3 linked regions of the Solidesulfovibrio fructosivorans JJ] genome follow. The main gene of each other region encodes a partner of the protein of the gene in region 3 in a complex. Links are inferred from orthologs where the notes say so. Each region holds a gene or a part of one and is shown on either strand. Other genes may lie near its edges. The genes, in order: tsaE, tsaB and tsaD.

Region 1 (3,103 bases), on a different replicon or contig from region 3:
TTGCCGCCGGGGCCAAGGCACAAGGGCCATGCGGCTGCTTCCGGCGGAAGATTGCCCTCGCGGCCGTTGCCATGGGAAAACGGCCGCGAGGCGTTATGAGCGGGCCGCGTCGACTAGACGCAGGCCACGGCCGGGCCTTCGCCCAGCCCGAAGGCGTCGTGCAGGGTGCGCACGGCCAGCTCGAGGTATTTTTCCTCGATCAGACAGGTGATCTTGATTTCCGAGGTGGCGATCATGAGAATGTTGATGTTTTCCTTTTTGAGCAGGGTGAACATCGTGGAGGCGACCCCGGAATGGCTGCGCATGCCGACGCCGATGACCGACACCTTGCACACGTGGATGTCGTGCTGGATGTCGTCGGCGCCGATCTCGGGACGCATATGGTCGAGGATGGCCAGCGTCTTGTCGAGGTTGGCCCGGGAGACGGTGAAGGTCATGTCCGTGTGACCGTCGCGCCCGGTGTTCTGGATGATCATGTCGACCAGGATGCCGGCCTCGGCGATGGGGGCGAAGATGGCGGCCGCGACCCCGGGGGTGTCTTTGACGTTGCGCACCGTGATGCGGCACTGGTCCTTGTCGTAGGCGATGCCCGAAACCAGGACGTCTTCCATTTCCGTATCCTCCGAAGTGACCAGCGTGCCGGGATCGTCGGTGAAGGTCGAGCGCACCCGGACCGGGACATTGAATTTCTTGGCCAGCTCCACCGAGCGGATCTGCAGAACCTTGGCCCCCTGGCTCGAAAATTCCAGCATCTCGTCATAGGAGATGCGTTCGAGCTTGCGGGCCGCCGAGCACAGGTTGGGATCGGTGGTGTAGACGCCGTTGACGTCGGTGTAGATCTCGCAGACCTCGGCCTCGAGCGCCGCGGCCAGGGCCACGCCCGTGGTGTCCGAGCCGCCCCGGCCGAGCGTGGTGACGCGGCCGTGGCAGTCCACGCCCTGGAAACCCGCCACCACCAGCACGTCGTAGCCTTCGAGCATGGCGTGCAGGCGGGGGGCGTCGATTTCCATGATCCGGGCCCGGGTGAAATTCGAATTGGTGGTGATGGGAATCTGGTGGCCCAGGAGCGAGCGGGCGCGCAGCCCGGCATCCTTGGCCAACATGGTGAAAAGAGCGACCGAGGCCTGCTCGCCGGTGGTGACCAGCACGTCGAGTTCAGCCGGGTCGGGATCGGCGGAAAATTCCCGGGCCTGGGCCAAAAGCCGGTTGGTCTCGCCGGACATGGCCGAAAGGGCCACCACCAGCTTGTAGCCAAGGGCGTGGGCCTTTTGCACCCGGGCCAGGACCAGACGCATGCGCTCCAGCCCCTTGACCGACGTTCCGCCGTATTTCTGCACGATAATCCGCATTGTTGCCTCCAAAGGTGCCGGAGCGTGCGGCTTCCGGCACGGCGTCGCGCCGTTACGTGGCGAGGGATCGGGCCAGGGCCGCCAAAGCCGCCCGGCCGCGCTCTCCGGCGGCGGTGATCCGGCAGCGCCGTCCCGATTCGGCCGGGAGCCAGTCGATTTCCAGGCGGTCGGCGGGCTGGGCCGCCCGGGCGAGGTATTCGGCCCACTCCACGACCACCAGGGCATCCTGGTCCGCGGCCGTCTCCAGATGTTCGTCCACGCAGGGGTCGCCGCCGGCGATCCGGTACAAATCCACGTGGAAGGTCTCGGGGGTCGTGGGATAGACGTTGACGATGTTGAAGCTCGGACTGGCCACTTCCGCCGCGTCGCCGCCCGGCAGGGCGGTCACCATTCCCCGGACGAGCGTGGTTTTGCCCGAACCGAGTCCGCCGCGCAAGAGCAAAGCCGCCCGTGTCGCTGGATCGGAAGCCAAAACGGCCAGTTTCCGGCCGAGCGCCAGCGTCGCTTCCGTATCGGGCAGGGACAGGGTCAGCGGCTGCGATCCAGCGTCCATCGCCGGAACTATTTCTTGTCCACCAGCGTGCCGAGAACGTCGCTCATGCCGATAATGCCGACCACCTTTCCCTGGGCGTCCGTTACCGGAATGGTGTGGTAGCCCTTGTCGGTCATAAGCGACGCGACCTCGTCGATGCCGGTCTCCGGCGAAACGGTGGCGGGATTGCGCGACATGGCGTGGACGGCGGTCAGCGCCGACATTTTCTCCACTTCCCGGTCGAGGTCCTTCATGGACCCGAGCGGAATGAAGCCGTCGAGGAGCGAAAAGACCGAGGGCAGCGACAGTTTCTTCTGCTGGGCGACAAGGTCGGCCTGACAGAGAATGCCGGTCAGCTTGCCGGCGGCATTAAGGACCGGCATGCCGTTAAATCCCTTCTCGAGGAGAAGTTTGGCCGCAGCGCTTATTTCCGTGTCTTCGGTGATGGTGACGACATCGCTGGTCATCATGTCCTTGGCTTTAAGCATGATCACTCCGTGAGGGCCCGGGGCAGCATATCGGCGATTTCCGAGGCCAGATTGCCCCGTCTGGGGTACAAGGCGGCAAGGCGCGCGCCGGCAAGTCCATGCCAATACACCGCAATGCAGGCGGCAAGCAAGGGGGAAAGCGGGGAGCAGGCAAGCGCCGCGGCAAGTCCGGAGAGCACGTCGCCCGAGCCGCCAACGGCCAGATTGGGCGCGACGACCGGGCTTACAGCCGCCGACCCGTCCGGCGCGGCCACCACCGTCGCCGGCCCCTTGAGCACGGCCACGCAGCCGTAGGTCGCGGCCAGGGCTCGGGCGGACTCCAGCCGGTCGGCCTCCACAGCCGGGATATCCGTGCCGAGAAGCCTCGCCGCCTCGCCGGGATGGGGCGTGATGACAACCTCAGACCCGATTTTTTCCTTCAGCTCCGGATCAGTTGCCAGGAAAAAGAGGCCGTCGGCGTCGAGGACCAGCCGGGAGGGCAGCGGCAAAAGGGCGCGCAGGAACGCCCCGGTGTCCGGATGACGGCCAAGGCCCGGCCCCAAGGCCACCGCGCCGGCCGTGGACACGAAGTCGCGCACCGCCCTCGCGTCGTCGGGGCCGAAATGGTCGCCCGCGCCCACGGGCAGGGTCATGACGTCGGGATGGCCGGCCTTGAGCGCGATTTCCACCGCGCCCGGACAGGCCACGCTGACGAGCCCCGCCCCGGCCCGAAGCGCCCCAAGCCCGGCCAAAAG
Region 2 (3,145 bases), on a different replicon or contig from region 3:
GGTGTTCTCCAGGCGGTTTTGCAGGGAGCCCAGGTTGGCGCGGATCTTGTCCTTGGACACGATGGCCGTCTGGATGGCGTCGAGGGCCTTCTGGGCCAGCTCCTGGGTGGAGATGCTGCGCCCGCTGGCGCCCGATGCCGCGCCAAGGCCCACGCCCAGGGCCGAAGCGGTGGAGGTGCCGATCTGGACGTAGTAATAGTCCTCGGCGCTCTGGTTGCCGGAGCCGAAGTGCACCTTGAGCTTGCCCGAAGAGTTGAGGCCGGAGCCGGTGTGGGTGCTGGCGGACAGGTTGCCGTTCAAAAGATAGATGCCGTTGAAGTCCGTGGCGTTGGCGATTCGGGTGATTTCCGAAGCCATGGCCTGGTATTCGGAGTCGATGATGAGGCGCTGGTCCGAGGTGTAGGTGCCGGTGGCGGCCTGTTCGGCCAGTTCCTTCATGCGGATGAGCTTTTCGTCCACGACCTGGAGCGCGCCGTCGGCGGTCTGGATCATGGAGATGGCGTCGTTGGCGTTTCTCACGCCCTGGTTGATGGCGGCGACATCGGCGCGCATGAGCTCGCGAATGGCCAGGCCGGCGGCGTCGTCGGCGGATGAGTTGATGCGCAGGCCCGAGGACAGGCGCTGGGTCGAAGTGGCCAGGGCAGAATAGGAATTCGAGAGGTTACGGGCCGCATTGGCGGCCATTCCGTTGTAATTGATGCTCAGCGACATGGTTGTTTCCTCCTTGAATGGATGCGGGCGTCCTTGCCCTTCGTGCTTTCCCGGTTGCGGCCGCGGGCCCTCGACCGACGACAACCGGTTGCGTGCCTTTTTCACCGTTCTTATCGACGCCGCCAAATCGATTCTTTAGCGTCCCCCGTCGGGCCGTGAGAAAAAATTCAAGACGGTCTGGAGCGACGATTCGCGGGAAACAGGAAGAGGCCCATGATGGCCTTGCGGCCGCAACCGTCGGCTTCCCGACGCCGCCGGTTTTGCTTCACGTGGCGGTATCGGCGGCTAACAGCTTCGATTTGCTGCGGTTGTTCGGAGAAAAGGCGGGCGTCGCGGAATTGACGCGACCCTTCGCGCGTCGGAAGGGCTACGCGAAAAGCCCAACGGGCCGTTGCCCCGGGCGGCGGCGGCGTCGACGGGGCCGGGGCGCGGGTGTTTTTTTGAAGCGGGTGGCGGCGGGTGAAACTTCAGGAAGGGGGCGCGCGCGGCGGGAGAACCCGTTGAAAGGGGTTTCCCTTTCGCGTCCCGCTCCGTCTTCGGAAAAACTCATTCCCGTGTGACCGCGTCCTTGAGCATGGTCCGGGCCGTTTCCGGGGACAGCCCCCGGCCGGCGGCCAGGGTGGCCAGGTTTTCCTCGGCGTCGGACGGGCGCAGGTAGAGGGGCTCGACCTGGCCGGGGCCGTAGGCCGCTTGCCGGGCCAGCTTCAGCACGGTGTCGGGGTCGGGCTGGTCGCCGTCCCCGGGGATGGCGGCCAGGGGCGCGGCGCGAAGCAGGGCGGCCCGGTGGCGGGTCGCGCCGTCACCGACCAGGGTCAGCGGCCCGACGGCGGCTCCTTCGGCGACCCGGGCGGCGGCGGCGTCGAGGAAGAGCGCCTCGGGCGGCCCCATGGGCACCAGGTCGCCGTCGGCCAGGAAGGGCTGGAGGTAGACCTGTCCGTTTCGGGCATGGGTGACGGCGATGACCGCGCCGGTGGCATGGCGGGCGGCCGAGGCGGCCAGGAGCGGCAGATATTCGAGGCCGGCCATGGGCGCGCCCGTGGCCAGGGACAGGCCGAGCGCCGTGGCCAGGGCCACCCGGATGCCGGTGAAGCTGCCCGGGCCGCGCACGCAGGCGATGCCGGCGAGGTCCGCCGGGGCCAGTCCCGCCGCCGTCAAAATGTCGGCGACCATGGGGGCCAGGACCGCCGCCGCGTGGCCGGTGGCGGCGTTTTCACGGACCAGCGTCTCCCGTCCGGGCCGTCCAAGCAGCACGGTCAGGCGCGGCGAGACGCCGTTTATGACGAGCAGCGGCCCTGCGGCCGGCAAGGGGCGCGCGTCAGCCATTGAGCACGCTTAACTGCCGGCGGATGTCGTTGACCGTGGCCAGAAGCATCAGCGCGATGAGAAAGGCCAGCCCGAGCCTTGTGGTCAGCGCCCGCATGCGGGGGCTCACCGGTTTGCGCATGATGATTTCCAGGGTGTAGAAAAGCAGGTGGCCGCCGTCCAGGACCGGGATGGGCAGCAGGTTCAGCACGCCGAGGTTGACGCTTATAAGCGCGGCCAGGGCCACCACGTTGCCGATGCCCTCCGCCGCCTGCTTGCTGACCATCTGGGCGATCATGATGGGGCCGCCGAGGCTGTCCAGGGGCACCACCCGCTCGATGAGCTTGAGCAGGCCCGTGTAGGTCACCGCCACCACGTCCCAGGTCTGCCTGACGGCCTCGCCGGCGGCCGAGCCCGCGCCCATGGGCACGGCCCGGGTCTTGCCCGAGGCCACGATGCCGACCAGCGGCGCGCTTTCCTTCTCGCCGAAGAGGTTTTTGATGGTGCGCATGACCGGGGTCAGGGTGAAGGTCAGGTCCTTGCCGTCGCGGCGCACGGTGAGGGCGACGGGCTTGCCGCCGCCGCCCCGGATGGAACGGGCCATCTCGTCCCAGTTGGCCACGGGAGCGCCGTTTATGGCCGTGATGGTGTCGCCGGCGGTGATTCCCGCCTGTTCCGCCGGGCTGTCGGCCTGGACCTGGCCGACCACGGGCAGCATCTCGAAACGGCCCTCGGCCACGAGCAGGCACCAGAAAAGCAGCCAGGCCAGGAAGAAGTTGAACAGCGGCCCGGCCGCCACCACGATCATGCGCTGCCAGGCCGGGCGCAGCTTGAATTCCTCGTGCGGGGCGAAACCGTCCGGTATGGGATCGTCCGGGTCCTGTCCCACGAGCTGCACGTAGCCGCCGAGCGGAATGGCGGAAAGCTGGTAACGGGTCTTGCCCCGGGTAAATCCCAGCAGTTTGGGGCCAAAGCCCAGGGAAAAGGTGGCCACGCCCATGCCAAAGGTCCGGGCGGCCAGGAAGTGCCCCAGTTCATGGAAGAAGATGAGGCCCCCCAGAACCAGGGCCACGGCGACGATGCTTTGAATCATGCTGACTCGGGTGCTCCCCGGCGGTCGTATCAGGCGTCG
Region 3 (3,034 bases):
AGGTAGAGCTTTTTGACCAGCCGGGACAGATAGAGGGATTCCTCAAGGGCCGAGTTGCCGCCGCCGATGACGGCCACGGTCTGTCCCCGGAAGAAGTTCCCGTCGCAAAGGGCGCAGTAGGATACGCCCTTGCCCGCGAATTCCTTTTCCCCGGGGATGCCCACCCGCTTGTAGCGGGCGCCGGTGCAAAGGACCACGGCCGTGGCCTCGATGGTCTCGTCGCCGACCGTGATGCGGTGGACGCCGTCGACGGTTTCGATGGCCCGGACCTCGTCCCCGACGCGGTCCACGGCGTAATGGCCGAGGTGGGCGGCCATGAGATCGGCCAGCTTCCAGCCCTCGATGCCGTCCGGAAATCCGGGATAGTTCTCGATCAGATGCGTCATGAGCATCTGACCGCCCGGGGACAGCTTCTCCACCATGGCCACGGACACATCGGAGCGGGCCAGATACAGGGCGGCCGTAATCCCGGCCGGGCCGCCCCCGATCACCACGGCGTCATAACGTTTCATGAACTACAAAGCCTTTTGGGTGAGCATTTCCTTGATGCTGCTTTTGGACACGGCGCCGGTGATCTGCTCGACCACCTCGCCGCCCTTGAAAAGGATCAGGGTGGGGATGGCGCGGATGCCGTACTTGCTGGGAGTGCTCGGGTTTTCGTCCACGTTCATCTTGGCCACTTTGACCTGGCCGGTGTACTCGTTGGCCAGCTCGTCGATGACGGGACCCATGGCCCGGCAAGGCCCGCACCACGGAGCCCAGAAATCCACCAGGACCGGCAGATCGCACTGCAGGGCTTCGGCCTCGAAATTCGCGTCGCTGAGTTGAATGGCCATGGTTGCATACTCCTTTTGTGGCTTGGCCGGCCGCCAGGCGGCCGGGTTATCTCCGAATTGGAATGCGGCGGAGCGTGGTCCGCCGCCTGACCGTTACGCAGTCTGCAACTTTGCAAACCTATTGCGGCTCGGGCCGCCTGTCAACAGATGGCCGCCCGAGGGAAGGCCCGGTTCGGTAATCCCAGGGCACCTTCCGCCCCCGCGGCACGGCATCGAGGTCGAGGCCGTGGGTCAGGCCGGCCCGCCCGAGCAGGCAGCCCGTGGCCGCGATCATGGTGGCGTTGTCGGCGCACAGTTTGGGTTGCGGCAAAAAAAGAGGCAGGCCGCGCCTGGCCGTCAGGTCCGTGAGCATCTCCCGGATGCGGCTGTTGGCGGCCACGCCGCCGGCGGCCAAAAGCGCGCGCACAGGCCCTGTGTCACGGGCGTCGAGCGCCCGCTCCATCTTGACGCGAAGGGTGTCCGCGATGGCGAAATTGAGCGCGGCGCAGACCTTGCGCATGGCCATGGGCCAGTCGAGCGGGTCGATAGGCCCGCCCGGGGACGGCATGACGTCCAGGCGCAACTCGGAATGGGCGGCAACGTACGTGGCCACGGCGGTTTTAAGGCCGCTGAAGCTGAAATCGAGGTTCCGGTTGTCGAGAAATGGTCTTGGGAAAAGGCCGCGCTCGGCTTCGATATCCCGGCCGAGCGCGTCGATGTAGACGCCGCCGGGATACGGCAGGTTCAGCGACTTGGCCGCCTTGTCGAAGGCCTCGCCGGCGGCGTCGTCGAGGGTGCGACCGAGCACCGCGATGTCGAGGGCCGATCGCAACAGCATGATCTGCGTGTGTCCACCGGAAACCAGCAGTCCCAGGGCCGGATACGGCACATCCCGGCCGATGGCCGCGGCCATGAGGTGGGCGTGGAGGTGGTCCACGCCGATAAGAGGCTTGCCGGCCCCCAGGGCGAGGGCCTTGGCCGTGGCCAGACCGATGAGCAGGCTGCCGAGAAGCCCCGGCCCCCGGGCCACGGCCAAGGCGTCGACATCGGCGAGGCCAAGACCCGTTTCGGTGAAAAGGGCGCGCAAAAGCGGCCCCATGCGGCGCAGATGCTCCCGCGAGGCCAGCTCCGGCACCACGCCGCCGAAAAGCGCGTGGACATCAATCTGGGAAGCGAGCTTTTCCGCCACGGGACGGCCGTCGTCGCACAGGGCCACGGCCGTCTCGTCGCAGGAGGTCTCGATGCCGAGACAAAGCATGGCGTCTTAGGACTGGCGCGCCTTGGCGTAGATTTCCACCACCTTGGCCACGTCGTTTTTGCTGCCGATAAAAAGCGGCACCCGCTGGTGCAGTTCCTCGGGTTCGATGGACAGGATGTCGCGCGCGCCGTCGCTGCCCATGCCGCCGGCCTGCTCGCACACGAAGGACAGCGGCGAGGCCTCGCACAAAAGCCGCAGCTTGCCCTTGGGCTTTTTGGGATCGCGGTGGTCGGCCGGATAGAGGAAAACGCCGCCGTAAAGCAGATTGCGGTGGAAGTCGGCCACAAGCGACCCGATGTAGCGTCCGGCGTAGGGCTGGCCGCGCAGGTTGTCCGAACCCTTGAAGTACCGGACGATCTCCTTGGTCGGTTCGTCCCAGAAATTCCAGTAGGCTTCGTTGACCGAATAGACCCGTCCGGTTTCGGGAATCTTGATGTCGGGATGGGAGAGCAGGAATTCGCCCACGCTCGGGTCCAGGGTGAAGCCGTTGACGCCCCGCCCGGTGGTGTACACCATCATGGTGGAGGTGCCGTAGAGGAAGTAACCGGCGGCCACCTGTTCGGAACCGCGCTGGAGCAGGTCGCACAGCTTGTCGCCGCCGCATTCGCCCTTGGTGCGGTAGATGGAAAAGATGGTGCCCACGTTGACGTTGGCGTCGATGTTGGACGAGCCGTCAAGCGGGTCGAAAATGAGGAAGTAATCGCCTTTGGGGAACTGGTCCGGGATGCGGACCAGGTCGGCGTTTTCCTCGGAGGCGATGGCGCAAAGCACCCCGGATCGCTCCATGCGGTGGATGAGCACCTTGTTGGCGTATTCGTCGAGCTTTTGGACCTGCTCGCCCTGGACGTTGATCTCGCCCGTAAATCCCAAAACGTCGACCAGGCCGGCTTTGCGGACTTCCCGGGAGATGATTTTGGCCGCCAGGATGAGCTCGTTTAAAAGCCGGGTGAACCGGCCGGAG

The links.
Region 1: the proteins of tsaD (region 3) and tsaE are in contact, whole or in part, in a crystal structure (PDB 6N9A), measured with the Thermotoga maritima proteins. The link is inferred for Solidesulfovibrio fructosivorans JJ] from one-to-one orthologs. Residues at the interface, in WP_004082750.1 of Thermotoga maritima: Cys10, Asp11, Arg49, His50, Leu82, Gly84, Gly135, Gly136, Glu154, Thr155, Leu156, Asp157, Asp158, Ser159, Glu162, Asp165, Lys166, Arg169, Leu170, Tyr175, Lys213, Thr214, Leu217, Tyr218, Gln221, Arg222, Asn324; in WP_004082108.1 of Thermotoga maritima: Leu37, Gly38, Lys46, Lys57, Val59, Lys60, Ser61, Thr63, Phe64, Thr65, Leu66, Met67, Val69, Pro71, Tyr82, Arg83, Leu84, Asp86, Asp88, Phe89, Asp93, Ile128, Asp130, Glu131, Arg134.
Region 2: the proteins of tsaD (region 3) and tsaB are in contact, whole or in part, in a solved structure (PDB 4WQ4), measured with the Escherichia coli proteins. The link is inferred for Solidesulfovibrio fructosivorans JJ] from one-to-one orthologs.

Annotation. Positions count from the first base shown.
Region 1 is NZ_AECZ01000011.1:21,722-24,824, reverse strand. Bases 153-3,103 are described here. They hold tsaE (tRNA (adenosine(37)-N6)-threonylcarbamoyltransferase complex ATPase subunit type 1 TsaE), read right to left. Parts: upstream 1,903-3,103; coding sequence 1,402-1,902; downstream 153-1,401. Other genes in these bases: DESFRDRAFT_RS09445 (bifunctional ADP-dependent NAD(P)H-hydrate dehydratase/NAD(P)H-hydrate epimerase), read right to left, coding at 2,372-3,103; DESFRDRAFT_RS09450 (CBS domain-containing protein), read right to left, coding at 1,911-2,369; DESFRDRAFT_RS09460 (aspartate kinase), read right to left, coding at 153-1,349. Outside these bases: more of DESFRDRAFT_RS09460, read right to left, coding at 114-152. UniProt on the Escherichia coli protein: Required for the formation of a threonylcarbamoyl group on adenosine at position 37 (t(6)A37) in tRNAs that read codons beginning with adenine.
Region 2 is NZ_AECZ01000002.1:275,224-278,368, forward strand. Bases 147-3,139 are described here. They hold tsaB (tRNA (adenosine(37)-N6)-threonylcarbamoyltransferase complex dimerization subunit type 1 TsaB), read right to left. Parts: upstream 2,035-3,139; coding sequence 1,258-2,034; downstream 147-1,257. Other genes in these bases: DESFRDRAFT_RS02735 (flagellin N-terminal helical domain-containing protein), read right to left, coding at 147-711; rseP (RIP metalloprotease RseP), read right to left, coding at 2,027-3,106. In the rest of the region: more of DESFRDRAFT_RS02735, read right to left, coding at 1-146. UniProt on the Escherichia coli protein: Required for the formation of a threonylcarbamoyl group on adenosine at position 37 (t(6)A37) in tRNAs that read codons beginning with adenine.
Region 3 is NZ_AECZ01000001.1:281,014-284,047, forward strand. The notes cover bases 15-2,896. They hold tsaD (tRNA (adenosine(37)-N6)-threonylcarbamoyltransferase complex transferase subunit TsaD), read right to left. Parts: upstream 2,074-2,896; coding sequence 955-2,073; downstream 15-954. Other genes in these bases: trxB (thioredoxin-disulfide reductase), read right to left, coding at 15-512; trxA (thioredoxin), read right to left, coding at 516-836; fbp (class 1 fructose-bisphosphatase), read right to left, coding at 2,080-2,896. Also shown: more of trxB, read right to left, coding at 1-14; more of fbp, read right to left, coding at 2,897-3,034.